DNA from 4 places in the Agrobacterium tumefaciens genome. Region 1 is predicted to be linked to each of the others. Evidence: predicted binding sites of a transcription regulator. Region 1 holds the regulator's gene; each other region holds the start of a gene.
The links. Region 1 encodes PhoB, which activates phosphate uptake and scavenging genes when phosphate is short. Its sites were predicted from a motif close to TGTCATNNANCTGTCAT; they were not measured.
Positions count from the first base shown of each region.

Region 2: a site for PhoB is predicted at 5,929-5,945, ahead of phnC (phosphonate ABC transporter ATP-binding protein). Genes of this name have one in related genera too.
Region 3: a site for PhoB is predicted at 2,175-2,191, ahead of CFBP6623_RS14465 (DUF1045 domain-containing protein). Genes of this name have one in related genera too.
Region 4: a site for PhoB is predicted at 6,047-6,063, ahead of CFBP6623_RS07045 (LTA synthase family protein). Genes of this name have one in related genera too.

Region 1 is NZ_CP039903.1:106,754-114,574, reverse strand. Features, by position in the region: gene CFBP6623_RS00575 (aspartate aminotransferase family protein) at 1-1,120, opposite strand, end outside; gene CFBP6623_RS00565 (GcrA family cell cycle regulator) at 1,551-2,084, shown strand; gene phoB (phosphate regulon transcriptional regulator PhoB) at 2,472-3,155, opposite strand; gene phoU (phosphate signaling complex protein PhoU) at 3,186-3,911, opposite strand; gene pstB (phosphate ABC transporter ATP-binding protein PstB) at 4,010-4,825, opposite strand; gene pstA (phosphate ABC transporter permease PstA) at 4,840-6,162, opposite strand; gene pstC (phosphate ABC transporter permease subunit PstC) at 6,159-7,643, opposite strand.
Region 2 is NZ_CP039903.1:2,912,419-2,920,239, reverse strand. Features, by position in the region: gene phnF (phosphonate metabolism transcriptional regulator PhnF) at 1-369, opposite strand, end outside; gene phnG (phosphonate C-P lyase system protein PhnG) at 452-913, shown strand; gene phnH (phosphonate C-P lyase system protein PhnH) at 913-1,521, shown strand; gene CFBP6623_RS14510 (carbon-phosphorus lyase complex subunit PhnI) at 1,523-2,632, shown strand; gene CFBP6623_RS14505 (alpha-D-ribose 1-methylphosphonate 5-phosphate C-P-lyase PhnJ) at 2,766-3,668, shown strand; gene phnK (phosphonate C-P lyase system protein PhnK) at 3,665-4,441, shown strand; gene phnL (phosphonate C-P lyase system protein PhnL) at 4,446-5,153, shown strand; gene CFBP6623_RS14490 (DapH/DapD/GlmU-related protein) at 5,150-5,767, shown strand; gene phnC (phosphonate ABC transporter ATP-binding protein) at 6,006-6,866, shown strand; gene phnD (phosphonate ABC transporter substrate-binding protein) at 6,952-7,821, shown strand, end outside.
Region 3 is NZ_CP039903.1:2,904,153-2,911,973, reverse strand. Features, by position in the region: gene phnE (phosphonate ABC transporter, permease protein PhnE) at 1-649, shown strand, start outside; gene phnE (phosphonate ABC transporter, permease protein PhnE) at 649-1,998, shown strand; gene CFBP6623_RS14465 (DUF1045 domain-containing protein) at 2,284-2,982, shown strand; gene CFBP6623_RS14460 (alpha-D-ribose 1-methylphosphonate 5-triphosphate diphosphatase) at 2,979-4,115, shown strand; gene phnN (phosphonate metabolism protein/1,5-bisphosphokinase (PRPP-forming) PhnN) at 4,112-4,705, shown strand; gene CFBP6623_RS14450 (helix-turn-helix domain-containing protein) at 4,799-5,839, shown strand; gene CFBP6623_RS14440 (LuxR C-terminal-related transcriptional regulator) at 6,308-6,553, shown strand; gene CFBP6623_RS14435 (Ldh family oxidoreductase) at 6,777-7,766, opposite strand.
Region 4 is NZ_CP039903.1:1,403,044-1,410,864, forward strand. Features, by position in the region: gene CFBP6623_RS07015 (hypothetical protein) at 1-317, shown strand, start outside; gene CFBP6623_RS07020 (hypothetical protein) at 525-1,478, shown strand; gene bluB (5,6-dimethylbenzimidazole synthase) at 1,535-2,248, opposite strand; cobalamin riboswitch at 2,345-2,526, opposite strand; gene CFBP6623_RS07030 (TolB family protein) at 2,599-3,429, opposite strand; gene CFBP6623_RS07035 (glyoxalase superfamily protein) at 3,621-3,998, shown strand; gene CFBP6623_RS07040 (NAD+ synthase) at 4,220-5,899, opposite strand; gene CFBP6623_RS07045 (LTA synthase family protein) at 6,121-7,821, shown strand, end outside.

The sequences.
Region 1 (7,821 bases):
CCGTGGTGACGAGCGGCGGCAGGAGACGGATGACGTTGTCACCTGCCGGAACGCCGAGCAGGTGCTCCGCGCGCATGGCCTGCAGCAGATCGCCCGAAGGAACCTTCGCCTTGATGCCCATCAACAGGCCTTCGCCACGAATTTCCTCGATTACATCAGGATAGCGGTCCTTGAGCGATGCCAGTCCCTGGCGGAAGACCAGCGCGACATCACGAACCTTTTCCAGAAAACCGTCGGCCAGAACGACATCCAGCACCGCATTGCCGACCGCCATTGCCAGGGGGTTGCCGCCATAGGTGGTGCCATGCACACCGGCCGTCATGCCGGAGGCGGCATCCGCTGTTGCAAGGCATGCGCCAAGCGGGAAACCGCCGCCGATACCCTTGGCAACCGCCATGATATCAGGCGCAACGCCGGTCTGCTCATAGGCAAACAGCTTACCCGTGCGGCCGACGCCCGTCTGCACTTCATCAAAAATCAGGAGAAGGCCGTGCTCGTCGCACAATCCACGCAGGATTTGCAGGAATTCCTTGCTCGGCGCACGAATACCGCCCTCGCCCTGGATAGGCTCGATCAAAAGCGCGGCCGTCTCAGACGTGATGGCAGCCTTCAAGGCATCGACATCAGCGAAAGGAACCTGATCGAAACCTTCGACCTTGGGACCGAAACCCTCGAGATATTTCTGCTGGCCGCCGGCAGCGATTGTTGCCAGCGTGCGGCCATGGAACGCGCCCTCGAAGGTGACGATGCGGAATTTTTCCGGGTGGCCCTTTGAATAGTGATAACGGCGCGTGGTCTTGATGGCGCATTCCAGCGCTTCAGCACCGGAATTGGTGAAGAACACCTTGTCCGCGAAAGTTGCTTCCGTCAGCCGCTTGGCGAGCTTTTCCTGTCCGGGCACTTCATAAAGGTTCGAGACGTGCCAGACCTTCTCGGCCTGCGCCTTGATTGCTTCCACGAGGTGCGGATGGGCGTGGCCCAGCGAGTTAACCGCAACACCGGCTGCAAAATCCAGATATCGTTCGCCGCTCTCCGTGAACAGCCAGACGCCTTCACCGCGCTCGAAGCGCAGCGGGGCTCTTGCAAACGTATCGAACAATGGCGCGGCGGCTTCGGCCATGGCTGTATCACTCCTTGCGCGGATGCGCTGTCATAAGGTTGTCAATAGGCTCGCGAGGTTATCCCTCGCCTGAAAATCAAAAATGCCGCCTCGCGGCGGCAGGGGCACTATTGTCACTTCGTTTGCCGATGTCAACAAAAGTCCGCGTTTCCCGGGCTTCTCAAGCACTAGTAGGCGCCACCGAAAGAGGCCCAAGGTGTTGCCTTTCAGACTCAACTCGCCAGCAAGTTGGGGAAAACCGGAAAATCGATTCCAGATGATTCCCGCGACTCTTGCCACGGAGTCGGGCTGGCACTAGGTTAATCGCTAATTACTAGACTGCATTGCGGCGGAACTAGTCACCTAAAATCCGGCAGAAACCACGCTCGCGGCGCGCCCGCGAGACGGAGAGGGATTCTGCCGAAAGATACGCGACAAGCGGAGAAGCGGCATGAACTGGACAGACGAGCGGGTCGAGAAACTCAAGAAATTGTGGGCCGAAGGACTGAGCGCCAGCCAGATAGCAGCGCAGCTGGGCGGTGTAAGCCGTAATGCCGTGATCGGCAAGGTCCACCGCCTCAATCTGCCGGGACGCGTCAAGGCCGGCGGACCGGTGACTTCTGCACGCTCCGCGCCCAAGCGCACCGCGGCCCCTGCCCCGCGCGCGACAAATTTCACGGCACGCGTCAGCGCGGCACCGGCCCGAACCATGAGCCGTTCGAACGCAGCAACGGCTCTTCATGAAGAGATCGATATCGAAACCGCGCAGGTTCTCGATTACGTTCCTTCCAGAAATGTAGTGACGCCGATTTCCCGTCGCTTGACGCTGACGGAACTGACCGAGCGCACCTGCAAGTGGCCGGTCGGTGATCCCTTGAAAGACGATTTCCACTTCTGCGGTTGCGAAGCGCTGGAATCCTCACCCTATTGCAAGTTCCATGCGAAGCTCGCCTACCAGCCGGTCAGTGAGCGCCGTAAGGCTTGAGTGTTGCGGCACGCATTCAGCACTCAAAAACTACGGGCCTTCGGGCCCGTTTTTTTATGACAAATTCAGGCCGGTTCCGGAAAACAATCGCCGGTGGCATGTTCGGCCTTTCCTCCACGCCGCCCGGTCCAGGCACGTGCGGTTTAAACGGCAACTTTGGACGTGCCCTATCTCTTTGTTTTACGCATTTTCCGGACGTAGAACCGCTTTACTGGAAATACTCTAGCCCACAATCCGCATGCGAACAGGCCGCCGATTGTCCATTCAAAAGGTCAAGGTGCCGTGTTTGGGAAAGGTTCAAAACCGAAAGGCCCGAAACCGGAATGGTGTCGGGCCTTTTGATTTTGGTCAGATGTTGTGCTGATTGAAGCTGCTGTTCGGCTTAGCTCAGGCTTCCATCGAATATCCAGCACCGCGAACGGTGCGGATGACATCCTGCATGTGCGAAAAATTGAGCGCCTTGCGCAGGCGTCCTACGTGAACGTCAACGGTGCGCTCATCCACGTAGATATCGTGACCCCAGACGCCGTCCAGCAACTGCGAGCGGGAGAACACCCGGCCCGGAGATGTCATCAGGAATTCCAGCAGGCGAAATTCCGTCGGTCCGAGGCGCACTTCGCGGCTCTTGCGGTGAACGCGGTGGGTTTCGCGATCGAGTTCGATATCGCCGCATTTCAGCACCGATGAAAGAACCTCGGGGCGGGCCCGGCGTAGCATGGCCTTGACGCGGGCCATGAGTTCCGGCGTCGAGAACGGCTTGACGACATAATCGTCGGCGCCGGTGGCAAGACCGCGCACCCGCTCGCTTTCTTCACCGCGCGCTGTCAGCATGATGATGGGCAGGCGTTCGGTTTCGGGCCGCATTCTCAAGCGCCGGCACAGTTCGATGCCGGAAACACCGGGCAACATCCAGTCCAGGATAAGAAGATCCGGAATACGTTCCTGCAGCCTGATTTCCGCCTCGTCGCCACGGGGTATCGTGTCGACGTCGTATCCCTCAGCCTCGAGATTGTAACGAAGCAGGACGCTCAACGCTTCCTCGTCTTCCACAACTGCAATCTTGGGCACCATATACTAACTCCGCAAGCTTCTGCCTGTCTGTTATTCGGTCACCGAACCGAGTGTGTTGGAACTATCGTCCTTCGGACGCTCACCCTCCGGCTGGCTGCCGGTGGCCATGTAATAGATTGTCTCAGCGATATTCGTCGCATGATCGCCGATACGCTCGATGTTCTTGGCGCAGAACAGAAGATGTGTGCAGGTGGTGATGTTGCGCGGATCTTCCATCATGTAGGTCAGAAGCTCACGGAAGAGCGACGTGTACATGGCGTCGATTTCTTCGTCCCGTTCACGAATGGCGTTGGCTTTCTCGGCAGAACGCGTGGAATAGACGTCGAGTACTTCCTTGAGCTGCACCAGCGCCAGTTCCGACAGATGTTCGAGACCGCGGGCGAGCTTGCGCGGCACGCCGGTGCCGGCAACCGCGATAACGCGCTTGGCAGTGTTCTTGCCGAGATCGCCAACGCGCTCGAGATCGCCGGCAATACGCAGCGTGCCGATGATTTCGCGAAGATCGGCCGCGACAGGCTGCCGTCTGGCGATGGTGACGATGGCCTTGTCGCCGATCTCGCGCTCGGAATGGTCGAGGATCGCGTCGTCGGAAATGACCTTCTGCGCAAGCGCAGCGTCGGAATTGACCAATGCGCGCACGGCGTCGGCGCACATCTGCTCGGCCAGACCGCCCATTTCGGCGATGCGGCGCGTCAGGAACTTCAATTCCTCGTCATAAGCGGACAGAATATGCGAATGGGTCGTTGTCTGTGTCATGGTCTAATCCTCCGGCTTGGCCTTCATGCACGTGCACGCCAACGGGGCACGGCAAAGGCACCAGTCTTGTTCGGTTTCGATAAAGCGCCGGCCGGAAATCAGCCGAAGCGGCCCATGATGTAATCCTGCGTACGCTGGTCGTCCGGATTGGTGAACATCTTGTCCGTTTCGTTTTCTTCGACAAGATGACCAAGATGGAACATGGCCGTACGCTGGGAAACACGCGCTGCCTGCTGCATGGAGTGCGTGACGATGACGATCGTAAAGTTGGCGCGCAGTTCGTGGATCAGTTCCTCGACCTTGGCGGTTGCGATCGGATCGAGCGCCGAGCAGGGTTCATCCATCAGGATCACTTCCGGGCTGACGGCAACCGCGCGCGCAATGCACAGACGCTGCTGCTGACCACCGGAAAGGCCGGTACCGGATTCCTGCAGGCGGTCTTTCACTTCGTTCCACAGGCCGGCCCTCTGCAGGCTCTGTTCAACGATCTGGTCCATATCCGCCTTGTTACGGGCAAGACCGTGGATGCGCGGACCGTAGGAGATGTTCTCGTAAATCGTCTTCGGGAAGGGGTTCGGCTTCTGGAACACCATGCCGACGCGGGCGCGCAATTCCACGACATCGATCGCCTGATCGTAGATATCGTCGCTGTCGAGGGTGATCTTGCCGGTAACCCGGCAGCCATCGATCGTATCGTTCATGCGATTCAAGGTACGCAGGAATGTGGATTTACCGCAACCGGACGGACCGATGAGCGCAGTGACCGTGTTTTCGCGGACATTGAGGTTCACGTCGTAAAGCGCACGCTTTTCGCCGTAAAAAACCGAAACGTCCTTGCCGATCATCTTGTACGAAACTTCATTCATTTTCTTGTCCAGCGCCTTTTCAACTGCTGCTTCCGACAACATGTTCATTGCTCAATCTCCCTCTACCAGCGCCGTTCGAAGCGGCGACGCAACAGGATTGCGCCAACATTCATGACGATGAGGAACAAAAGCAGGATGATGATAGCGCCGGATGTCCTTTCGACAAAGGCACGTTCCGCTTCGTTCGCCCACATGTAAATCTGCACCGGCAGAGCCGTGGACGGATCCATCGGCGTTGTCGGATAATTTGCAACGAATGCCACCATGCCGATCAAGAGCAGCGGCGCCGTTTCACCCAGCGCATGGGCAAGGCCGATGATGGTGCCGGTGAGAATGCCGGGCATGGCGAGCGGCAGAACGTGATGGAAGATCGTCTGCATCTTCGAAGCGCCGAGACCAAGTGCTGCGGCACGGATCGACGGCGGCACGGCCTTCAATGCGGCGCGTGTGGCAATGATGATCGTCGGCAGTGTCATCAGTGTCAGGACGAGGCCGCCGACCAGAGAGGCCGAGCGCGGAAAGCCCATGAAGTTGATGAAGACGGAAAGGCCAAGCAGACCGTAAACGATCGAGGGAACAGCCGCGAGATTGTTGATGTTCACCTCGATAAGATCCGTCAAACGGTTCTTCGGAGCAAATTCCTCGAGATAGATGGAGGCTGCGACACCGATTGGCAGCGACAGAACCAGCACGATCATCATCATATAGAAGGAACCGATCAGCGCCACACCGACACCTGCCGCTTCCGGACGGCTCGAATTGCCGTTAACGAAGATGCCGGTGTTGAAATGTTTGCCGAGCTGGCCGCCTTCGGCGAGCTGATTCATCCAGCCGAGCTGCTGGTTCGAGATACGGCGGTTGGCTTCATCCACCGTCAGATCGACCTGGCCCTTGAAGGCACTATCCACATCGCCCGATGCGAGAAGCGTGACGTTGCGTGTGGTGCCGATGACGGCAGGATCGGCGACGACGATGTCGCGCAGCTGGGTGCGGACGCTGTCGGAGATCATGACGTTGACGGCGCGCAGACCGGCGCGGTCCGTCGGCGCGACGCCGAGAACCTTGGCAACCGCATCTCGGGCGAGAACGGGATAATTGGCCGTCATCAGCTTTGCGGGGTTTGCGGCCCGCTCATTCTTCGGATCGATGATCAGTTCGGAAAACTCGACCGGGACCGTGATCATCGTCTGCTGGAAGGCGGTGTAACCCTTGGAAACGACCGACCAGAGCAGCAGGAAGAGGAAGATGAGGCCGAAGGAAATCGCTGCCATTCCATAGGCGCGGAAGCGGCGTTCGGCGGCATAGCGGCGCTTGATGCCGATATCACGGCGCGTGGCGCTGTTTCCGGCGGCAGCACCGGCTGTGGGAGAAACGATGTCGGTCATTCATATTGCTCCCGGTATTTGCGCACGATGTAAAGCGCGTAGATATTCAGGCAAAGCGTGATGGCGAAAAGCGTGATGCCCAGCGCGAAGGCGACAAGCGTCTGCGGCGAGGTGAATTCAAGGTCGCCGGTCAGCTGGCTGACGATCTTGACCGTCACCGTGGTCATCGGTTCGAACGGGTTGATCTGCAGGCGGGCCGCAACACCGGCGGCGAGAACCACAATCATCGTTTCGCCGATCGCACGCGACGCCGTCATCAGCACGGCGCCGACGATGCCGGGAAGAGCGGCAGGAACGATGACCTTCTTGATGGTTTCAGAGCGCGTGGCACCAAGACCGAGAGAACCGTCGCGCAACGAACGCGGCACAGCGGTGATGATATCGTCCGACAGTGACGAGACATAGGGAATGAGCATGATTCCCATCACAAAGCCGGCGGTAATGACGCTCTGCGCCTGGATGAAATTGGCATAGTTTCCGGTTGTGAGACCGCTGATCTGCGTGGAAATGTCTCGCAGGAAAGGACCCACCGTCGTCAGCGCGAAGAAGCCATAGACGATCGTGGGAATACCGGCGAGGACCTCGAGCAGCGGCTTTGCCACTGAACGCAGGCGCGGCGAGGCGTATTCCGACATGTAAATCGCCGAAAACAGACCGACCGGGACCGCGACCAGCATGGCGACGAAGCCGATATAGAGCGTGCCGGCAAGCAGCGGGATGAGGCCGAACTGGCCGGAGGAGTCCGTTGCCCCAGCGGCGGCAAAACGCGGATCCCACACGGTTCCGAAAAAGAACTGGTGTGCCGGAACCATGGTGAAGAACTGGATGGCTTCCGTCAGCATCGACAGGACGATGCCGATGGTCGTCAAGATCGCGATGGACGAGGCAACAAGCAAGGATGCGAGAATGACCCTTTCAACCTTGTTGCGGGCCCGAAAGCGCGGAGCGATCGAACGCAGCGCATAAGCGGCGCCGGCGAACGCGGCCGCCAGCACGATGACGATCATCGCGATGCGGCTTGTAGTGGTCATCGTGTTCAGCGTCTGGGCAGCATCGACCATATAACGCTCAGGATCGCCGGCGATCGCGACGCCTTTCGATGCCAGAAGCGGCCTTACCGCGGCTGTATCCGCGTCTGCCTGCGCAGTTTCTTCCGCCGTCAGGCGCTGAAGACCTCGGGCGATGGAGCTCACCATGCCATAGGTCAGGCTTTGCTGCGCCTCGGACTGGGCGCGCACATCTTCGGGAAAATTGCCGCGCACGGCAGAAGTGACGACCAGCGGGCTGATAACGAGCCAGACACAGAGAATGAACGCCGCGGGCAACACCGCCCAGACGACCGCGTAGGAGCCGTGATAACCGGCACGGGAATGCATGCTGGCGGGGCGCCCGCCAGACAGAGCAATGGCGCGGCGGCTGCCGAGCAGATAACTGCCGATGCCGATCAGCGCCAGTATCAGCAAAAGGATCGATGTGTTCATTAGAATTCCCTCGGCGTGCCTCAAGAGCACGGTGCGATATCGGGCAAATCAAAAAGTCATCAAAACGAGACCGCTGGACCATCCAGAGATGCCTGCCTTTTGACTGTATCAAAGTCTGGCAAGCGTCAAGGTTGATACAACCTATCCATCTGTAATCCATAAACAATTATGTGGATGG
Region 2 (7,821 bases), 250 kb from region 1:
CGCTGCCAGATCGGCGCTTGCGGGTTCGGTCGTGTGGGAAAGAAGCAGCGCCTCCATTTCCTTCACCTGATCTGCGATGCCTGCCGTGAACCGTGTGCGCAGTGAAATCGGAAAACTCAGCCGTTCCTTGCGGGCGATCATCGTGCCACGCCCCTGCATCGGCTCGAGGATGCCTTCGCTCGCCAATGCGGCAATGGCGCTTCTGACGGTGTGGCGGTTGACGCCGAATTTTTCGGCCAGCGCCATTTCCGGCGGCAACATGCCGGTTTCGTCGTGATCGCCTGCCGCGATCTCGCCTCTGATCCGGTCGGCAATCTGCCGCCAGAGCGCGACGCCGTTCTTTCTTTTCATTGCTGCTGCAGGGCTCATGTCACACGCTTGTCATTCATCGCCGTTAATTGTAGCTTATATTGTATAGTTGTCTATATCAATAGACATTAGAGGTCAAGCGATGAATAACGAAGCTGCGAATATACATGCGGGAAGGAAGCGGGTGGCGGCCCTTCTCGCCCGCGCAACCGTTCAGGAACTCGAAACGGTCTGGAACCGGCAGGACGCCAGCCCGCAGATGGAAAATGTGCGCGGACCGGAAACCGGCCTCGTCATGGTCAAGGGACGTATCGGCGGCGGCGGCGCGCCTTTCAATCTGGGTGAAACCACCGTTACCCGCGCAACGATCAAGCTTGCTTCCGGCACTGTCGGCCATGCCCATGTTCTCGGCACCGGCCGCAAGAAGGCCTGGTACGCGGCCGTTTTCGACGCGCTCTGGCAGGAAAATCCGACGCGGGACTTCATTGAAACCGAGCTTCTCTCACCGGTCGAAAAAAGACTGACCGAGGAAAAACAGCGGAAAACAAAAGAGACCGCCGCCACGCGTGTCGATTTCTTCACCATGGTTCGAGGAGAAGATTGATGGGTGTCAAAGCCGAAGCATTGACGGGCGGTTTTTCCGACGCCGTCTTCGATTCCCAACGGGTTTTCAAAAAGCTGATGGACGGCATGGCCCGGCCGGGCACACCGCAGACGATCGAAACCGCAGTTACCCCGCCGGCACCGCTTGCCACCGCAACGGGTGCGGTTCTGCTGGCGCTCTGCGACCACGACACACCAGTCTGGCTGAGCGGCGCGCTGCGGAAAACGGCCGTGCCGGGTTGGGTTGGGTTTCACACCGGCGCGATTGCGACGGAAGAAAAGGGGGCTGCGCAGTTCGCCGTGATCGAGGCGGGCAGCACCATTGCCTCCTTCGGCCTTTTCGCTCAGGGAAGCCAGGAATATCCCGACCGTTCGACGACGGTCATCATCGAATTGCCAGATCTTGATGGCGGACAGGAATTAATGCTGTCCGGCCCCGGCATCCGCCACATCAATATCATCAGCCCTTCCGGCCTGCCGGAGATATTCCCGAGGCTCTGGGCGGAGAACAACGCCATTTTCCCGCGCGGCGTCGATGTCATTCTGACCTGCGCCGACAAATTCGTCTGCCTGCCGCGCACGACGCGTATTAAATCCGTGGAGGCATAAGATGTATGTTGCTGTCAAAGGCGGGGAAACCGCCATCGCCAACGCCCACCGGCTTCTGGCCGACAAGCGGCGCGGAGACCGTGACCTGCCGGCGATGACTGTCACGCAGATCGTTTCCCAGCTTTCACTCGCCGTCGACCGCGTCATGGCGGAAGCCTCACTTTACGATCAGTCGCTTGCAGCCCTTGCCGTCAAGCAGGCACGCGGCGACATGATCGAGGCCATCTTCCTGCTGCGCGCCTACCGCACCACGTTGCCGCGGTTCGGCTATTCGCTGCCGGTCAATACGGCTGACATGACGGTGCAGCGACGCGTTTCGGCAACCTACAAGGACTTGCCGGGCGGGCAATTGCTGGGACCGACCTTCGATTATACCCACCGTCTACTCGATCCCTCGCTGCTCGAAGACGAGGCTGTCGAAACCCCCGCCATTCGTGAAGGCGAGCCGGATTATGTCATGCGGGTTTCCGACATTCTCGCCGAAGAAGGGCTGATCGAAAGCGATGGTGATATGCCTGATGAGCATATTGCCGGCGATCTGACGCGCGAGCCGATGGAATTTCCGATGCCACGCGACCTGCGTCTGCAATCGCTGGCACGCGGTGACGAGGGCTTCCTTCTCGCACTCGCCTATTCGACACAGCGCGGTTACGGCCGCACGCATCCCTTCGTCGGTGAAATCCGCATCGGTGATGTTGAAGTGGAGCTGGAGGTTCCCGAACTCGGCTTTACCGTCTCGCTTGGGGACATCCAGGTTACCGAATGCCAGATGGTCAACCAATTCAAGGGCTCGGCCAAAGCGCCACCGCAGTTCACCCGCGGTTATGGTCTGGTTTTCGGCCAGAGCGAACGCAAGGCGATGGCCATGTCGCTGGTCGATCGCGCGCTTCGCGCCGGTGAATTCGGCGAAGATGTCGTCGCCCCGGCGCAGGATGAAGAATTCGTCATTTCACATGCAGACAACGTCCAGGCGACGGGTTTCGTCGAACATCTGAAATTGCCGCATTACGTGGATTTTCAGGCCGAACTCGGTCTGGTCAGGAAAATGCGCGCCGATTTCGAGGCGATCAACGCTGATGGCGCGGAGTGGATGGGCGATGCAGCCGAATAGCTCAGCGGCTGTGCTGCTCTCCAAACCAGTAAGCGCAAAAGACGGTCGATGCTGCAAAAACAGCAAAGAACACGGCTGCAAGAATTCCAATCTCCATGAGCTTGTACTCCTTTTTTCGCAAGGTTAACGCGCAATGCTTAAAGAAGTTTCATTTGACGACGGGCTGGCTGCCTACAACTTCGCCTATCTGGACGAACAGACCAAACGGATGATCCGCCGGGCGATCCTGAAGGCCATTGCCATTCCCGGTTATCAGGTTCCCTTCGCCTCCCGTGAAATGCCCATGCCCTATGGCTGGGGCACCGGCGGTGTGCAGTTGACCGCTTCCATCGTCGGCCCCGACGATGTGCTGAAGGTCATCGACCAGGGCGCCGACGACACCACCAACGCGGTTTCCATCCGCGCCTTTTTCCAGAAGGTGGCGAATGTTGCCGTCACCACCCGCACCAGGGATGCGACCATCATCCAGACGCGGCACCGCATTCCGGAGGAAGAACTGCATTCCGGACAGGTTCTGGTCTATCAGGTTCCCATTCCCGAACCCTTGCGCTTCCTCGAGCCACGCGAGACCGAAACCCGCGTCATGCACGCGCTGGAAGAATATGGCCTGATGCACGTCAAGCTCTACGAAGACATCGCCCGCAACGGCCGCATCTCCACCACCTATGCATACCCGGTGAAGGTTGCCGGACGCTATGTGATGGATCCTTCGCCGACGCCGAAATTCGACAATCCGAAAATGAATATGTCGGACGCGCTGCAGCTGTTCGGCGCTGGGCGCGAAAAGCGCATCTATGCCGTGCCGCCCTATACCGACGTGGTCAGCCTGGATTTCGAGGACCATCCGTTTGAAATTCAGCGCTTCGACAAGCCCTGCGCACTGTGCGGCGGCGAGAATGTCTATCTGGACGAGGTGGTGCTTGATGACAAGGGTGGGCGGATGTTCGTCTGCTCCGATACCGACCATTGCGAGGACCGCCGCGCCCATGGCCACAAGGGCCATATGCTGGCGGATGTGAAGGAGGCCGCAGAATGAGCGACGCACCACTTCTGAAAGTCCGGGACGTTTCCAAATATTACGGCGACCGGGCTGGTTGCCGCAACGTTTCCTTTGAACTTTATCCGGGCGAGGTCCTGGCCATTGTCGGAGAATCCGGTTCCGGCAAGACCACGCTTCTCAACTGCATTTCCACTCGGCTGATGCCAACGGCGGGCAGCGTGGAATATCGCATGCGCGACGGCTCTGTGCGCGACCTCTACCACATGGGTGAGGCCGAACGCCGTTTCCTGATGCGCACCGACTGGGGCTTCGTTCACCAGAACCCGGCGGACGGGTTGCGTATGGCTGTTTCGGCCGGCGCCAATGTCGGCGAACGGCTGATGGCCGTGGGCAATCGGCATTATGGCAATATAAGGCAATCGGCCAGCGAATGGCTGGAGCGGGTGGAAATTGGCACCGACCGTATCGACGATCAGCCGCGTGCCTTTTCCGGTGGCATGCGCCAGCGCCTGCAGATCGCCCGCAATCTCGTCACCTCGCCGCGCCTTGTCTTCATGGACGAACCGACCGGCGGTCTCGATGTCTCCGTGCAGGCACGCCTGCTTGATCTGGTCCGCGGCCTCGTCAACGATCTCGGCCTTGCCGTCGTCGTCGTCACCCATGATCTGGCGGTGGCGCGACTGCTTTCCCATCGCATGATGGTGATGAAGGGCGGCGACGTCATCGAGCATGGTCTCACCGACCGGGTGCTCGACGATCCGCGCGAGCCTTACACGCAATTGCTTGTTTCCTCTATTCTGCAGGTTTGACGCCATGCCGACGCCCCTTATCGTTTCGGAAGTCTTCAAAAGCTTCACCATGCATCTTCGCGACGGCATCGAATTGCCGGTCGTTCGCGATGTCAATTTCTCCGTTTGCGGCGGCGAATGCGTCGTGCTCGGCGGCCCATCGGGTATCGGCAAAAGCTCGATCCTGAAAATGCTCTATGGCAACTACGCCATCGACAGCGGGCAGATCCTCATCCGCCACGGGGATCAGGTCGTTGATATCGGCAATGCCTCGCCGCGGACGATCCTCGAAATTCGCCATCACACGATCGGTTATGTCAGCCAGTTCCTGCGCACCGTGCCGCGTGTCGCTGCCATCGATGTCGTTGCCGAACCGCTTCTGGCCCGCAAGGTGGCCGCCGAAGATGCGCGCGAACAGGCGGCGACGCTGCTTTCGAAGCTGAACCTGCCACGGGAATTGTGGTCGCTTCCGCCCGCAACCTTTTCGGGCGGCGAGCAGCAGCGCGTCAACATCGCGCGCGGCTTCATCACCGATCATGCGATCCTGCTTCTCGACGAGCCGACGGCCTCACTCGACGCCACAAATCGGCGCGTGGTCGTCGACATGATCAGGGAGAAAAAAGAAAAGGGCACCGCGCTGCTGGGCATCTTCCACGACGAGGAAGTGCGGGAAGCCGTGGCCGACCGCATTCTCGACGTCTCGCAATTCTCTCCCCGGAAGGCAGCGGCATGAGTGTCAAGGTCGGTCTCGAACCCGTCATTCACGAAACCGCCCGCGTCACCAACTCCTCGATCGGCCGCTATACCGAAATTTCGGAACGCTGCCGCCTCGAAGAGGTTGAGATGGGCGACTATTCCTATGTCATGCAGGACGGTGCGATCTGGTGCGCCATCATTGGCAAATTCGTCAATATCGCCGCCTCCGTCCGCATCAACGCCACCAATCACCCGATGCAGCGGGCGACATTGCACCATTTCACCTATCGCGCCCGCAGTTACTGGGACGACGCTGAGGATGAAACGGATTTCTTCGCCGCCCGCCGCGCCAAGCGGGTGGTGATCGGCCATGATGTCTGGATCGGCCATGGCGCGACCATCCTGCCCGGCGTGACGGTGGGGAACGGTGCAGTGATCGGGGCTGGCGCGGTGGTATCGAAAGATGTCGCGCCCTATACCATCGTCGGTGGCGTGCCCGCCCGGCTGATCCGCGAGCGTTTTCCAGCGGAGCTTGGCCGGCGCATGGACGATCTGAATTGGTGGGATTGGGACCATGCCAGACTGCGCGGCGCGCTCGATGATTTCCGCGCGCTCGCCGCCGAGGATTTCGTGGCGAAATATGGTGGATGAACTCCGCTCATAGCGAAGCAATTGCAAATCCCGGGCCACGTCCCGGGATTTCTGTTTGTCGGCTCCAGATATGCCGGTGGGATTTCCTGCTCATGACATGCCTGACGAGAGGTTTGTCGGCGAACCCCCGGGTGTCGTATCTGCGAATTCTGTAATATTTTATTCATGAAACTGACATCCACACTTCACGCACCGCTGTTACGCCGAACCCCGTCAAAAAAGAAGATTGGACGGGGAAATGAGCTTTCACCTGAAGCAAGTCACGCGCCGTTTCGGCAACCATACTGCGGTCGATGCCGTGAACGTCGAAATACCGCAGGGCCAGATGGTCGGCGTTATCGGACGCTCGGGTGCGGGAAAATCAACGCTGCTGCGCATGATCAACCGCCTCGTTGATCCCTCCTCGGGTTCCATCTATTTCAACGACACGGAAGTATCGGCGCTGAAGGGTGCGGCGCTCCGCAACTGGCAGCGCGACTGTGCCATGATCTTCCAGCAGTTCAATCTGGTGCCGCGCCTGGATGTGCTCACCAATGTCATGCTCGGCCGTCTCAACCACCGTTCGACAGCGCTCAGCCTGTTCAACATCTTCACCAATGATGAGCGCCTGATGGCGATCGCCGCGCTCGAGCGGCTCGGCATCGAACATGTGGCCATGCAGGCCGCGGGCACGCTTTCCGGCGGCCAGCAGCAGCGCGTCGCCATCGCCCGCGCCCTGATGCAGTCTCCGAAGATGGTTCTGGCCGATGAGCCGATTGCCTCGCTCGACCCGCTCAATGCCAAGATCGTGATGGATGCGCTGCGCGACATCAACGAGCGCGAAGGCATCACCGTCATCACCAATCTGCATACGCTGGATACGGCGCGCAATTATTGCGAGCGCATCATCGGCATGTCGCAGGGCCGCGTCGTCTTTGACGGAACGCCGGCGGAACTGACCGCTTCGGCCGTAACGGAGATTTACGGAACCGATTCTCAAGGGGCTGGCATCGATGAGACCATGACCTCGACCAGCATCAATATTCCCGGCGCGCAGCTTCCCGCGCGTCCGGTGCAGCAATCTGCCGGTCCCGAACCGCTCGCTCTCGCCGGGCTCTGAGGAACCGCTCAGCATCGTTTGTGCCCGCGTCAAGGGCCGACACTTCACAACAAACTCCGGCTCGCCGGGAAACAGGAGAAAGTCCATGTTGAAGAAAATCCTTCTTTCGGCAGTCGCCCTTGGCGTTCTGGCCGGTTCCGCCATGGCTCAGGACGTCAAGGTCCTGCGTATCGGTCTCGACGGTTCGGAAAACGAAGCCGACCAGATCCGCAACACGAAGTGCGTTGCCGATGGCCTGAAGGCTGCGACCGGCGTTTCCGAAGTTCAGGTTTTCCCGTCGCCGGACTATAACGGCGTCATCCAGGGTCTGCTCGGCGGCACCATCGACATCGCTTCCATGGGCGCGTCCTCCTACGCCAAGATCGCTCTTGCCGATCCGAAAGCCGTAGATCCGATCCTGACCACGGCCGGCGCTGACGGTTCGACCGGTTATTACACGATCATGGTTGCCCGCAAAGACAGCGGCATCAAGACGCTGGCTGACGCCAAGGGCAAGAAGATCGGTTTTGCCGATCCTGACTCCACCTCGGGCTTCCTCGTCCCGAACGTGGCTATTCCGAAGGAAACCGGCGTTCCGGTGAAGGAATACTTCGCCGAAACCGGCTTCGGCGGCGGCCATGAAAACCTCGTTCTCGCCGTTCTCGACAAGAAGTTCGACGTTGGCACCACCTTCGGTTCGGGCGTTGGCAAGTGGGAAGAGGGCTACACCGCCGGCAACCTCTACCAGATGGTCAAGAAGGGCAATCTCGACATGGACGATATCGTCGAAGTCTGGAAGTCGCCGCTGATCCCGAACGGCCCGCTCATGGTCACCAACAAGCTCGGCGACGCCATGAAGCAGAAGGTAGAAAACTTCTTCATGGAACTGCCGAAGAAGGACCTCGCCTGCTTCCAGGGTTTCACCCAGGGCAAGAACACCGCTTACATCAAGGTCGACCCGTCCTTCTACCAGACG
Region 3 (7,821 bases), 260 kb from region 1:
CGACAGCTTTTACATCCCGCACTTCATCTATCAGCTGATCATCACGCTCAACATCGCGCTTGTTTCGACAATCATCGGCACCGGCTTCGCCTTCGTGCTCTGCTTCTTCGCCTCCACCAACCTTGTCGGCGCCGGTCTCGTGCGCTGGGTGGTGCGCCGGGTGATGGAAGTGCTGCGCGCCTTTCCGGAAATCGTCGTCGCCGGCTTACTGACCGCCATTCTCTCGATCGGTCCGATTGCGGCGATCATCGCCATTTCAGTCCACACGATCGGCGCTTTGGGCAAGCTGTTCTTCGAAGTGGTGGAAAATGCCGACATGAAGCCCGATGAAGGCCTGCGCGCCGCCGGCGCCAACTGGCTGGAGCGGGTCCGTTTCGCCATCGTGCCGCAGGTTCTGCCTAACTTTGTCTCCTACGCGCTGCTGCGCGCCGAAATCAACGTGCGTGCCTCAACCATCATCGGTGCTGTCGGCGGCGGCGGCATCGGCGAGGTGTTCCGGCTGTCGATCGGCAACGATCATGCTTCCAAGACTTATGCCATCATCATCCTGCTGCTGATCACCATCATCGCCGTCGACCAGTTTTCCAGCTGGCTGCGCCGCAGACTGATCGGCCATCAATCCTTCGAATTCGGACGGGGAGCAGCCTGATGTCCTCAAGCTTCATTCTCAACACTGCCGAGCGCGAAAGGCTGACCGCCGCGCATCCCGCGATTTTCAAACGCGGCTTCATGCAGCGTTACGGTCTGCTGGTCGGTATTCTCGCCACCGTCGTTTATCTCATCAGCTGCTTTTTCTTCTTTAATGTCGGGCCGGCTTTCATGCAGGGCCGCTGGGATCGAGCCTCGAGCTATATTCAGGACTGGTATTCCTGGCGTGCCCAGCCGCGCCTGCGCTTCGAAGATGGCAAGGTGGCGCCGCAGTGGTCCAGCCGCGGGCAATATCCGGTCGACTCAAAGATCGACTGGTTGCAGCCCCTGCCGGATGGCGGCTACAGCGTGATTTATGCAGGCATGGAAAACCGCCTCGACGTGACGCCAACCCGGGTGGATGTTTATGTCGACGGCAAGAACTACCCCGTCATCATCAATGGTGAGCAGGCGCGGGCACCTGAGGAACTGCCGGAAGAAATCCAGCAGGACGGTAACAAGGTTCTCGTCCATTACGGTTTTGCCGGCCAGGCGGAAATCCGCACCAGCCAGGTCTATGTGCAGCGCCGGTTCCTCGGATGGGCAAACTTCCTGTTCGACACCAAGTCGGAATTCTGGGGTAAAGGCTATGGCGAACTCGCGGCTCTGGCGCTGTGGGGTGAGAGGCTCGATCCCGAGCGCTCGAATATCAACCACATGGTCGATGATTTCCTCGACAACAGCGTCTGGCAGCATGCCGATATTCTTTCCAAGCTGATGCAGACCCTGGTCATGGCCTTTGTGGGCACGCTGTTCGGCACGCTCGTTGCCCTGCCGCTCGCCTTCATCGCCGCGCGCAACATCACCGCCAACAGGGCTGCCAACTGGGGCATGAAGCGTCTGTTCGACTTCCTGCGTTCGATCGACATGCTGATCTGGGCTTTGTTCTTCACCCGCAGTTTCGGTCCCGGACCGATCCCCGGCATTGCCGCGATCTTCTTCACCGATACCGGAGCGCTCGGCAAGGTCTATGCCGAGGCGCTGGAGAATGTCGATGACAAGCAGCGCGAGGGCGTCAAATCGGTCGGTGCTTCCCCGATTGCCGTCAATCGTTTCGGCGTGCTTCCGCAGGTGCTGCCGGTCTTCATTTCCCAGTCGCTCTATTTCTGGGAAAGCAACACCCGCTCCGCCACTATCATCGGTGCGGTGGGTGCGGGCGGTATCGGCCTGAAGCTGCTGGAAGCGATGGGTACCAACGCCGACTGGGACAAGGTTGCCTATATGGTCCTGCTCATCCTCTTCGTCGTTTTCCTGTTCGACCATATCTCCAATTCGCTGCGTTCGCGCCTGATTGGGAAAACGCAGCATTAGGCCATAAAAGGGGCGGGACTGTATGCGAAGGCCGTAACAGCTTTCCTTTCCCCGCCCCATAAAACCACCCGCCCAAAGACGTTTTTTTGTCCCTGACGCATTCACCCCGAGGTCCGGGCGCCCCAAAGGTGCGTGCAGGGGCTTAACCGCATTTCGAATGTGCTTTTTTCCATCTGCATCATCATTCTGTCACGGAAAGCGATTACCTCGCACTCCTGACCTTGCGGGAAGCGGGCGAGTCACGCCAAATAGCTTCTCATCCCTGGTTTTCCATGACACTGAAGAGTGCTTGCCGTGCGCTACGCCATCTATTTTTCTCCGGCTAAAGATCATCCGCTGACTGAAGCAGCGTCGCGCTGGCTTGGGCGCAATGCATTTTCCGGTACGCTGCATGATGATCATGACGCCTATGCGGAAATGACGGAAGAACCCCGCCGTTACGGTTTCCACGCAACCCTGAAGGCTCCTTTCGAGCTTGCCGAAAAATACAGCGAGGCCGAGCTTCTCGCCGCCGTCGAGGGTTTTGCCGCAAGCCAGCCGGCCTTCGACATCCCGCGCGTCGTCGTTGGCGCGCTCGGACCGTTTTTCGCGTTGGTTCCAGACCGGACCTACCAGCCACTGCAGGATTTCGCGGCCGAGATCGTCGACCATTTCGACCGATTTCGCGCGCCTCTGTCCGAGACCGATATTGCCCGCCGGCGGCCACAAATGCTGACGGAGAGCCAACGGCAAAATCTGTCACTCTGGGGTTATCCGCATGTCATGGACGACTTCCGTTTTCACATGACGCTGACCGGTCGTATCGACGAGGACGACCAGCCCACCATGCAAGAGGTGCTTTCTGCGCGTTTTGCCGAATTCGTCGATCAGCCTCTCACCATTTCCGGCCTCGCTTTGTTCATTGAAGAAACGCGCGGCGCCCCCTTTACCGTTCATCGCTGGCACCCGTTTGGCCAGCAGCCAAAGAAAGATGCGAACCCATGACCGAGCACGCCCTCTCCAATGCCCGTATCGTTTTGGAAGACGATATCATTCTGGGGTCCGTTCTGATCCGCGACGGCAAGATTGCCGATATCAGTGAAGGCGCCTCCAAAACCGGGGAAGACCTCGAAGGCGATTTCCTGATCCCGGGTCTGGTGGAACTGCATACCGACCATCTAGAACAGCATTATTCACCGCGCCCCGGCGTGATCTGGGATAAGATCGCCGCCATTCAGGCCCATGATGCACAGGTTGCGTCATCAGGCATCACCACCGTATTCGATTGCCTGAGGCTCGGCTCGGACGAGGATGGCGGCTTCAAAAAGGGCGAAATGCGGGAAATGGCTGATGCCATCGAAGCGGCGGCGGATCAGAACCGCTTGCGCGCAGATCACCTGCTGCATCTGCGCTGTGAGGTCGCCTCCGCTGATGTTCTGGACCATTTCGAAGATTTCGAAACCGATCCGCGCGTGCGGCTGATTTCGCTGATGGACCACTCCCCGGGTCAGCGCCAGTTCCAGTCCATGGATCAGTACATCTTCTATTACCAGAAGAAGCGCGGGCTGAGCGACGAGGCTTTTGCCGAATTCGTGCGCCGGCGGCAGGCCGCATCGGCCGAATATTCCGCCAAGCACCGTGATTATCTGGCCGCCAGCTGCGCCAAGCGCGGCATCACCGTCGCAAGCCATGACGACGCCACCGAAGCGCATGTGGGCGAAGCCATCGGCCACGGCGTTAAACTGGCGGAATTCCCCACCAGCGTTGAGGCTGCAAAAGCCTCTCACAGCGCCGGCATGAGCGTCTTGATGGGCGCTCCGAACATCGTTCGCGGCAAGTCTCACTCCGGCAACATCGCCGCCCGCGATCTCGCCGAGATCGGCGTGCTGGATGTTCTTTCTTCCGACTATGTGCCCTTCAGCCTGCTTTTCGCACCGTTCCTGCTTGCCGATCAGGTGGAAGCCATCACCCTGCCGGAAGCGCTGCGTATGGTCACCGCCACGCCGGCTCGGACGGTTGGCCTTCTTGACCGCGGCCGTATCGCAACTGGATTGCGGGCCGATCTGGTGCGGGTTCACCGCGAAGATGGCGTGCCCGTCACCCGCTCGGTCTGGCGTCAGGGCAAGCGCGTGGCATGACCGGCAACGGAGAAGACAGCCGGCGTGAGAAAACGCCCGGCACGATGATCGTGGTTGTCGGCCCAAGCGGGGCCGGCAAGGATACGCTGATGGACTATGCGGCAAGGCAATTGTCCGGACGGCCCGGCTTTCATTTCACCCGCCGGGTGATTACCCGCAGCGGGGATGCCGGCGGCGAAAATCACGATGCCGTTTCGATGCAGGAGTTCAACCGGCTGCAGGATGAGGGCGCATTCGCCGTCTTCTGGCAGGCGCATGGGCTGAAATATGGCATCCCGGCTGCCGTCTATCGCCAACTTGAGGCGGGAGACGTGGTTATTGCCAACGGTTCCCGCTCGGCCTTGCCTGAGTTCAGTTCCGCCTTTTCCCGTCTCAGGGTGGTGAACATCGTCGCCCGGCCGGAAGTGCTGGCGCAGCGGCTGGAACAGCGCGGGCGGGAAAGCCGCGAGGATATTCTGCGGCGCCTGGAACGCAGCTCGCTTACGGTCGTCGGAGACTTTGACGTAACGACGGTGGATAATAGCGGCGCGATCGAAGATGCGGGCAAGACCATCATGCAGGTGCTGGAACAAAGCGCCGGCCGCGACTGATCTTGATATCTGAGGCCCGGGCCGCTCGACAAAAGGTCACACAAAGCTTACCATCAGGCGACAATTTCCAAACATGGTACGCCAAGGCGAGGGATGCCCGAAAAGAGGGTCAGTGACGAGATAACTGTGGTGGCTGGTCTGGCCGCCGGCGTTAGCAATTATGCGCGCTCGCGCGGCATCGATATCGTCCCCATCTGCAAGGCTCTCGATATTGATCCCGCCACTTTCGACAGTTTGACGGAGCGCATAAGCCTCGACAGATTATGCCGATTGCTCGAAACCTGCGCCTTGATTTCCGGTGACGACGCCTTCGGTCTGCAATGCGCCTCCGCTTTTCCGGCCGGCGCATCCGGTGCATTTGGTTACGGTCTGATCAGCGCGCCGACGGTGCGGGCTTTCCTGCGGTTTCTTCAGGATCACGTTTATTACGCGACCAACAACAGCAATTTTACCATGGTTGCGGATACCACACATGTAACGCTTTCCTGGTCCTTCGCGCCCGTCATCGTCAAGCGTGATCAATATGTGGATCTTTCCCTGACAGTTCTGATCCAGCGTCTTCGCGATATTCTGGGTGAGCGCATCAATCAGGTCGAAATCGGTCTGGAACGGCAGAAACCGAATAATATTCAGCTATTTAAAGAAAGAATGACCAAACGGATCAGCTTCTCCCAGGCGATCCACACGATGCGTCTTCCTGTATCGCTCCTCGACGTGGCCAATCCGAACGCAGATGAGCGGCTGTTCGAACTGATGAACCTTCAATGCCGGATGCTGCGACCGGAAACATCAGTGGATGCAACACATTTCATCGATCAGGTAAAACGGTATATGCAGATGCGGCTGTCGGATGCGGAGCTTTCACTTGGCGAAATCGCCCCCTACTTCAATCTTTCCGAACGGAGTTTTCAGCGGCGGCTTGCCGAACTTGGCACCAATCTCAACGAGATAAAGGACGCCATACGCAAAAATGCCGGCTTCAAGCTTCTGGTGGAGAGCGACCTTTCGGTTTCCGACATAAGCTATCGATTGGGATATTCGACGCCCGGTGCGTTTTCGCGCTCCGTTTCCCGCTGGTTTGGGGCGACCCCGACGGATATTCGCAAGAAACATGCGCATCATTCCGCCGGATAAAACAGATTTTCAGCACCAATATTTCGAAATTACACATTAAAATTCAGAAATATGTCGGCTTTTCCCGGCTTCTGTGCCGAAACATAACAACAAAAGCGCAAAACTTGGCGCGAGATGTTATTCTATTGGCGCAGTATATCGCCTATTAGAGCGCCGCGTGGCCCTTCGGGTGTGACGGAAAACATTCCAAAGCTTTGAATCTGCACATTGTTCTGATCCACAACCGATTCCGGTTTTGTGAGTGTCAGTGGGGCAGCGCTCCCTATGCCCCGGAACAACGTCGATGCTGGGCCGGCTGGCTGCGAAAGCGGCCATCATTGCATATTCCTGATGCCAGATGAAACCTATTGGCGAAATCGACGTTTCCGTTCGCGTGCAGACAGAACGTTCGCGGGCGGGCCTCGGGGAATGAAATCATTACCTGATCGCAAAGCCGGGAAGGTCAATCTCTTTTGAGGCAGAAAGAACATGTCTTTAAAAACGCCGCATGAACATCGCCAGACGCGCGAGATCGCCCTATCTGACCGGGAACGGCACTATCTGGGACTGGTGGCGCGGGGTAAACACCCCTCCCACATCGCCCTTGTGACCGGTGCGACCGAGGCAGAGGTGAAGGACGCGCTGGAAGTGGTGCGTAACCGGCTGGGTGCCACCAATCTGCTGAATGCCGTCAGCATTGCCCTGCTGCGTGGCCTGATCGAGCAGGATATCTAAGGCTTTTTCGCTTCAGAGGCTTATGTGGAGACGTCCCCTTCCCATAGGCCAAAACCGGATGAGCGGCTTTCTGCGTCAAAATCCCATCATTTCGATGGCGGGATGGCGGACCAAAAGCGGACCGGAAATGATTTCCTGTCCATATCGACGCAATTGAAAAGCGGCCATAAACGGTTTGCCCGGCGGATCATCAGGTCCGCCGGGTTTTTCATTTTACAGCTGTTTAAAGCGACTGGATTTCAGCGAGAATATCGCTTTCGACGACGATGCCGCTTTCCAGCGCCTGCCGGCGAACGCCCTGGCTACGGCGGCCGGGCAAACGCACATTCTCCTGCTTTTCTATCTCGCCGGCTATGAGCGCCAGTCGTTCAGTAAAGACTGCACCACCCGAGGATACCGGGTCGATGACGATGATCGTGTGGCCAAGTGATGGTGGCGCGCCCTTATCATCCAGAAGTGAAGAGGCTTCGAACGCGAAATTTCCACCGGTGAGTGCGGCGGCCATGATTTCCACCATCAGCGCCAGTGCGGCACCTTTCGCCTCGCCCGCGGGCACCATGGTTCCCTCGATGGCTTCTTCAGGGTCGGTCGTTGGCCGGCCGTTTCTGTCGAGCGCCCAGTCACCCGGAATAGTCTCGCCCTTCTGGCGGGCCGCCATGATCTTTCCGCGCGCGACCTTGGAAAGCGCCAGATCGATCACCAGAGGATCGGAGCTACCAACCGGGGTAGCGAATGCGATCGGATTGGTGCCATATAGCGGTTTGTTGCCACCCCACGGGGCCATGGATGCCGGCGCATTGGCGAACATCAGCGCGACAAGACCCATCTCGGCAAAACGCTCGACAGTTAATGCCATGACGCCGGCGTGATGGGAACGATGGATGGCGGCAAGCGCAATGCCCTGCTGCCGGGCCATTTCAGGCAACTGCTCCAGCGCGCAATCAATCGCCGGATAGGCATAGCCGTGGTTGGCGTCGATCGACAGCACGCCCGGCTTAACGTGCGTCGCCACCGGCCGCGCCTTGCCATCGACTTTTCCCACCCGCGCCTGGCGGACATAAACGGGGATACGGCGAAAACCGTGACCGCTCTGGCCGGCAGCTTCAGATGCGACGAGCGCCTTCGCGACCGAGCGGGCGTTTTGCGGCAGAACGCCGTTGCGCTCAAAGATAGAGGATACGAGATCCTCCGCCTCTGCTATTGAGAATTTCATTCCGGAATGCCTCTGCTTGGTAAAGTCGACAAAGACCTACACCATCGAAAACATT
Region 4 (7,821 bases), 1.3 Mb from region 1:
CTTCCGCCTCTTATGAAAAGACCAAACAGGAAATGCGCTCCAAGGGCCTGACGGATCAGCAGATCACCATGCTGATGGAGGCCTTCCTGGAACGCGCAACCAATATGTCGACGGTCGAGATCGAGTTCTATGTGAACAATCAGAACAACGACTACGCCGTCTCCGGTGACGTCTATCTCTACACGGTTTCCGGCACCATCAGCACTGAAAAAGGCACCTCCCAATACCGCATGCTGGCCGATCAGGCGGCGGCTGGCGGTCCTCCGCCAGCCGGCGGCGGCGCTCCCTCCAGCGGCAAGATCATTCCGCTGAACTGAGGGCTCGCGGGGCACGGGCGGCGCAGCCCTTCACCCCAACGGGCGCGCCGCCCCTTAAGAGCATTTCCAGGAAAAGTGGAACCCGGTTTTCCGTCCGGAAATGTGTCAAAACAAGGAGTTGGAGTGTTTTCGTGATTCGAAGAAAAGCGAAAAAACTCTAAAAAACCAGACATCCATCCTTCACCCCTTTTTCCATGAGGCAAGCGAATGACTTTCGAGGAACTCACCGCGCTCAAGGAGCGGCATTACCATCAGCTGACAGGCATACCCGGCGTCACGGCGATCGGCGTCGGGTTGCTTGAGGACGCCGCCGGCGAACTGACACAGGAGCTTGGCCTGATCCTTTACCACCGCGCGCCGGATCCATCGCTGAAGGCGGGTCTGATGACGACGCTGGGCGGCGCGCCGCTGCAGGTGCGGGAAGGATCCTTCGACCGCCCGAGCGAGGCGGTGCGAGAACTGCCCGCGCCCGGGACGGCATGGAAGGATCACCCCAGACGCCTCTCCGACAACCCGCGCGAAAAAGTCGTGGAACCGATGGTCGGCGGCATCAGCGGCAGCCCGGATTACTGGTCCTGGACGGATACCGTCGGCACCATCGGGCTGGTCGTGCGGGCCGCCAACGGAACGCCGCTGATCATGAGCAACGAGCATGTCATCTGCCGGGACAATGCCCAGGTCGGCGATGACGTGTCGCAGCCGGCGCGCACCTGGTTTGGCGATCTTGCCGCCAATATCGTCGCTTTCCAGAAAGGCAACATCGTCTATCAGGGAACGACCTATGGCGTCGATGCGGCCGTCGCCAGCCCGGCGAATGGCCGGCTCGCCACCATCGGCGCAATCTACAACCTCCCCTCGCCGGTGGGGGCGGCCGTTGCGGCGCTCAACATGAATGTTACGAAATCGGGCGTGACCAGCAATATCACCAATGGCGTCGTTTCCGGCTTTTACGACGTGCAGCAGCCGAATATGCGCAACCAGATCGGCATATCGCCGCGCCGCGCCGGCGAGGTCTTCAGCCAGCCGGGCGATAGCGGCAGCGCTGTCATCGACACCGCCGGCAACAATGTCGTCGGATTGTTCTGGGGCGCAAGCGGCGCGATCAGCCTCGCCAGCCCCATTCATCCCATCCTCAATCTTTTTAACTGCACCGTCGTTTGAAGAGACGGTCGCCACCACCCTTCCCGGCTTCGGCCGGGAGGAGTGGATGTCGCCGGTCAACCGCCCCAGCGGTTACGAAACACCAGCTCCTCCAGCGGCACGCGCTGCCGCCAGCCTTTCACCGCCAGTTCCGGCTCGTTGTAGAGCGTATCGACACGGCCGAGGCAGAGCCAGGCGACGATTTCAATATGGTCGGGAATACCGAGGATGGTGCGAATGTCGCTATCGTGGAAAATACTGACCCAGCCGACGCCGACGCCTTCGGCACGCGCCGCGAGCCAGAGGTTCTGGATGGCGCAGACGGTGGAATAGACATCCGTGCGCGGATTATGGGTGCGGCCCAGCACCACCTTGCCACCGCGTGTGGGATCGCAGGTGACGCAGATGCTGAGCGGCGCCTTGCGGATGCCTTCGAGCTTGAGACTGCGATAAAGCGCCTGCTGCTCGCCCGTAAACATCGCCGCTGCCTCTTCATTGGCGCGGCTGAAGGCCACAAAGGCCGCCTGACGGATGGCAGCATCAGTGACGAGCGTGAAATTCCACGGCTGCATGAAACCGACCGAGGGAGCCGAATGCGCCGCTTTTAACAGACGCTCGACAAGTTCGTCCGGCAGCGGATCGGGCAGGAACTGGTCACGCACATCGCGGCGCGTCTCGATGGCGCGGTAAATCGCCTCGCGTTCCGCACCGGAAAACGGGCGGGCGGGCGAAAGCGCGTGGTCGAATGGGCTGGCTTGCAATGGATCGCCAGCGGACGGATCGGTCGGCATCGTTTAACCCCAACAATGCGGGCGCGCCGCTGCCGAAACCATACCGGTTTCGCGCGCACAACGCGCCTCTTCAGCAACCTGCCGCCGTCCGCGCGGTTCGGTCTATCCTGCCAGGCCGGTCTTCTGACTCGACTTCATCCGCCCCTTTCGCCTTCCCGAATAACTTCAGTGGCTTATGAAAAGGGCATCCGCCTCACAGCGCTGGGCACGTTCCGGTTTTTCACCGAATTCCCGATTCTCCCGCCGCAAGGGCGGGCACCTGACGAGAAAACTTATGATCAAGAGGACTTGCGAATGCAAGTATCGTAAGGGCGGTGCGGCAATGTGACCTCAACGAAAACCAAATCGCATCATTCCACAGGGAAATAGCGCACATAAGCGAATTCATCCCCGTCAGGCGACCAGTTGGGCGAGTTCATCGTCCCCTGCCCGCCGAAAAGCTCAAACAGCGTTTCAACATTGCCGCCATCCATATCCATCAGCCGCACCCGCACATCAAGATCACGCGGATGGTCGAAGACATCGCCGCCATAGGAGACAAACACCACCTTGTCACCTTTGGGAGACGGATGTGGAAACCAGTCACCATAGGAACTGTCGGTAATGCGCTCGACGGCGGAACCGTCCACCCGCACCCGCCAGATCTGCATCAGCCCCGTGCGGCTGGAATTGAAATAGACCCACCCACCGTCAGGCGAATAATCCGGCCCGTCATTGCGGCCCTCGCCATGGGTAAGGCGTGTTTCGACGCCGCTCTCAATATCCATGGAATAGATGTCGAAGACCTGATCGCGAATGCCGCAATAGGCGAAACTCTTCCCGTCCGGCGCCCAGCCGTGCCAGTAGGAGGGAAGGTTCTTCGTCATCAGCTTCGGCGTGCCGCCCGTCGATGGCAAAAGATAGATGGCGCTCTTGCCGAATTCCACCTTGTCGGAAATGGCATAGAGCGAACCGTCAGGCGAAATGCCGTGGTCGTTGTTGCATTGCGTCGCAAAGCCGGTATCGACCTTCTCCGGTGAGGAGTCACCGAATGGGGACAGGCGATAGAGCAACCCCTCGCTGTTCAACAGCAGATATTTGCCATCCGGCGACCAGTTCGGCGCTTCGAACAATTCCGGCGTCTGCCACACCGCCCGCATCTGCCGGGTGCGGATGTTGAAGATTTCGATGGAACTGCGCATGCTGCCTCCCGGGCTGTCGATAGTCTGGATCGGACCCTTGGCTGGTGCAGACATTCCGTTTGCTTTCGCCGCCATGGTGATTATGATCCTATGACCGCAGGCACCGTCCTGCAAATTCAAATCGGAAAAAACGCCAGCGTTCCGGCACCGCCCGTAACCCTCCCCGTTTCTCCCAGATCCGAGGTTCCGCGATGAATACCATCGCCGATCACGGCATCCGCTTCGGGCGGATCGCCGCAATGCTTCCTGTCAGAAATATCGAAAAGGCCCATGATTTTTATGTCGGTGTGCTGGGCTTCACAAAAACCTTCGAAAACGGCAACCCCGTCGGTTTCATGATCCTCAAACAGGGCAATGCCGAACTGCACCTGACATTGCAGCCCACCCATAAGGCAGCGCCCTTCAACGTGGCGCATATGATGGTCAGCGATGTCGATGCGCTGCACGCGCTCTGCAAGAGCCACGGGTTGCGCATCATCAAGGGCCTGCAGGACAAGGATTATGGCCTGCGCGCCTTTGTCTTTGAAGACCCTGACGGCAACCGCATCGATGTGGGGCAGGTTATTTGAGATGAATCGGCGGCGCGGCGTGTCCGCGCCGTCTGTTTATCCTCATTGTGGACCGAGCGTGTGCCGCTCATTTCTTCTCCCCGCCGGGGAGAAGGTGGCGCGCAGCGCCGGATGAGGGGGCGACGGTAGAGATATGCGGAGAGCTGGCCCCCTCATCTGCCCCTTCGGGGCATCTTCTCCCCGGCGGGGAGAAGAAATGAGCAGCACCCTCCACCCACCAATCACCTGTCACGAAACCGGTTGGTAATCGGATAACGCCGGTCACGGCCGAAATTCTTCTTGGTGATCTTCACGCCCGGCGCAGATTGCCGGCGCTTGTATTCGGCAAGGTAGAGCAGATGCTCCACCCGGTGCACGGTGGCCACATCATGGCCGCGCGCCAGAATTTCCTCGACCGACATTTCCTTCTCGACAAGGCATTCCAGAATATCGTCCAGCACCGGATAGGGCGGCAGCGAATCCTGGTCGGTTTGGTTGGGGCGCAATTCGGCCGACGGGGCCTTCGCGATGATATTGGCGGGGATCACCTCGCCGGAGGGACCAAGTGCGCCCGGTGGCACATGGGCGTTGCGCCAGCTGGAAATGGCATAGACCTGCATCTTGTAGAGGTCCTTGATGGGGTTGAAACCGCCATTCATGTCGCCGTAGAGCGTGGCATAACCCACCGACATTTCCGACTTGTTGCCCGTCGTCACCACCATCGAGCCGAACTTGTTCGAGACGGCCATGAGAATGGTGCCGCGCGTGCGGCTCTGCAGGTTTTCCTCGGTAATGCCCTCTTCCGTGCCCTCGAAGAGATCTGACAACGCCGAGAGGAAACCCTCCACCGGCTCGACGATCGGCACGATATCGTAACGGCAGCCCAGCGCCCTGGCGCAATCGGCCGCATCCTTCAGCGATTCTTCCGAAGTATAGCGGTAAGGCAGCATGATGCAGCGCACCCGCTCCTCGCCCAGCGCATCCACGGCAAGGGCGGCACAGATCGCCGAATCGATGCCGCCGGAAAGGCCGAGAACCACGCTCTTGAAACCGTTCTTGTTGACGTAATCCCGAAAGCCCAGCATGCAGGCACGGTAATCCGCCTCCTCGCCTTCGGGAATTTTCGAGAATGGTCCGCTGTCGCAATGCCAGCCGTCTGCCGTGCGTTTCCAGTCGGTGACGGCAAGTGTTGCCTCGAACTGGCTCATCTGGAAAGCAAGCGTCTTGTCGGCATTAAAGGCAAAGCTAGCACCGTCGAACACCAGCTCATCCTGCCCACCCAGCTGGTTGGCGAAGACGAGAGGCAGACCGCTTTCGATCACCTGCCGCAGCGCCACCTGGTGGCGCACGTCCAGCTTGCCGCGATAATAGGGCGAACCGTTCGGCACCAGCAGGATTTCCGCCCCGCTTTCGGCCAGCGTCTCACACACGCCCATGTCGTTCCAGATTTCCTCGCAGATCGGAATACCGATCCTGACCCCACGGAAATTATAGGGACCGGAGATCGACCCTTCGGCGAAAACGCGTTTTTCGTCGAACTCGCCGTAATTCGGCAGGTCGATCTTGTCGCGCAGCGCAATGATCTTGCCGCCATCCAAAAGCGCCACCGAATTGTACCGGCCCGTCTCGCCCTGACGCGGAAAACCGATAACGACACCCGGCCCGCCATCGGCGGTGTCCGCTGCCAGCTCTTCCACGGCCTTCAGGCAGGCCTTCAGGAACGCCGGCTTCAGCACCAGATCTTCAGGCGGGTAGCCGGATATGAACAGCTCGGTCAGAAGCAGGAGATCGGCGCCCTGCGTTGCCGCATCGGCCCTTGCCTCACGCGCCCTGGCGAGATTGCCCGCCACGTCGCCAACGGTGGGATTGAACTGCCCGACGGCAATCCGGAGATGGTTCTGGATATCGTGTCTGTCGCTCATGCCATTTCAATACCGCGCCCGTGGCCGCTCCGCAACGCGGCAATTGCATGCCATCGCCTGGACGATGCGCCACCGCTGCGTTCACGCTAAGGTTATCACCGCTCCAGCCATCCTCCGCAAAGTTCATGTCGCGTTCATCGCGCTTATGTGACAGTTACATGACACTTTTGCGACGCCCGATTCACCTCCCCGGATTGGGCGGCCGCCTGAAATACCGGAGTATGAGTTTGAGAGATTCGGCGCCAAAAACAACGGCTTCCGAAAAGGCTGGTTTCGTCTTTTCGCCTGCATGGACAAGGAGCCTTTCCAAGCTTTCGGGCGCGGCCTATACGCTGGCCAATCTGACGGTCGCATCCATCGTGCTCGTCGTGGCGCTGGAATGGATCGCCCGCGGTTCGCTCCATGATGTCGGTGCTTTCCTCACCTCGTCCGCCCGGCCGGGCATGACCACCATTGCCGCCGTGCTCACCCTTCTCGTCGCGCTGGATGCGATCCTTGGCCGGCGTTATCTGTCCCTCATCGCAGTTGCCCCGCTCTGCGCGCTGACGGGGCTGATTTCCGCGCAGAAACAGACCTATCTCTCCGATCCGCTTTACCCATCCGACCTGCTGTTCGGCCGCCAGATTTTCGAGCTCTTACCCACAATGCTGAAGGCGCAACCGCTGACGGCAGTGCTGGTTGGCCTCGGCATCTGCGCCGCCATTGCGGCTGTCGTGGTGCTCTGGTTGCTGGCGCGCCGCCATTCGCCGTCATTGAGCTGGCGTGAACGCGCCGCGGGGCTCGCACTGGCGTTGCCGCTTCTTGCCGGCCTTGCCTCGCTGATGGACTATTCGCATTATTCCTGGGTCCGCGATCGCCTCAACATCATTCCCATGATGTGGGATCAGCAGGAAAACTACCGTCACAACGGCTTCCTGATGGCCTTCGCCTTCAATATTCCGATGGCCAATGTCTCGGCGCCGCAGGGTTATGGCGAAAACAGCATTGCCGACCTGACCTCGGAGCCCGCCGCCTTCGCCGCCAACAAGGGCGATTATCCTGATGTGATCATGCTGATGAGCGAATCGCTGTGGGATCCGACGCGGCTTGAAAACGTGAAGCTCTCCGCCGATCCGATGCCGACCATCCGCGCCAAACAGTCCGGCAACGTGTTCTCGCCCGAGTTCGGCGGCATGACGGCGAATGTGGAATTCGAGGCGCTGACCGGCTTTTCCAACGCCTTCCTGCCCTATGGCAGCATTCCCTATCAGCAATATATCCGCCGCCCGGTGCCCTCGCTCGCCAGCTTCTTCCGCGGTGAAGGTTATTCCGCCATCGCAATGCACCCCTTCCAGGAATGGTTCTGGAACCGCAAGCAGGTCTATACGAATTTCGGCTTCGAGGAATTCCGCTCCGAAGCGACTTTGCCGGCCATGGAAAAACGCGGCAACTTTGCCTCCGACGATGCGCTGATGGACGAGATCATGGCGACGGCCGACAAGGCGCAGAACCCGCTGTTCCTCTTTGCCGTCACCCTTCAGGGACATGGGCCTTACGAGGCGAACCGTTACGCCGAAAACACCATCGGCGTCGAAGGCGACCTCTCCGCCTCGGCCTCGCAGGCGCTGGCCACCTATTCGCAAGGGGTGGCGGAAGCCGATGAAGCGCTTTTGAAAATGATGCGCTGGGCCAAGAAACGCGACCGCGAAACCATCATCGTCCTCTTTGGCGACCACCTGCCGCCGCTTGGCCAGACCTTCGTGGAAAGCGGTTATATGCCGGGCATGGTGGCCAGCCGCCGCGCGCCGCTGGAGGTAATGAAGAAGGAGCATGAGACACCGCTCGTCGTCTGGTCCTCCAAGAAGGGCGTGCGCAAGAATATCGGCAGCATCAGCCCGGCGCTTTTGCCCTATCACGTGCTGAAGACTGCCGGCTTCTCCGAT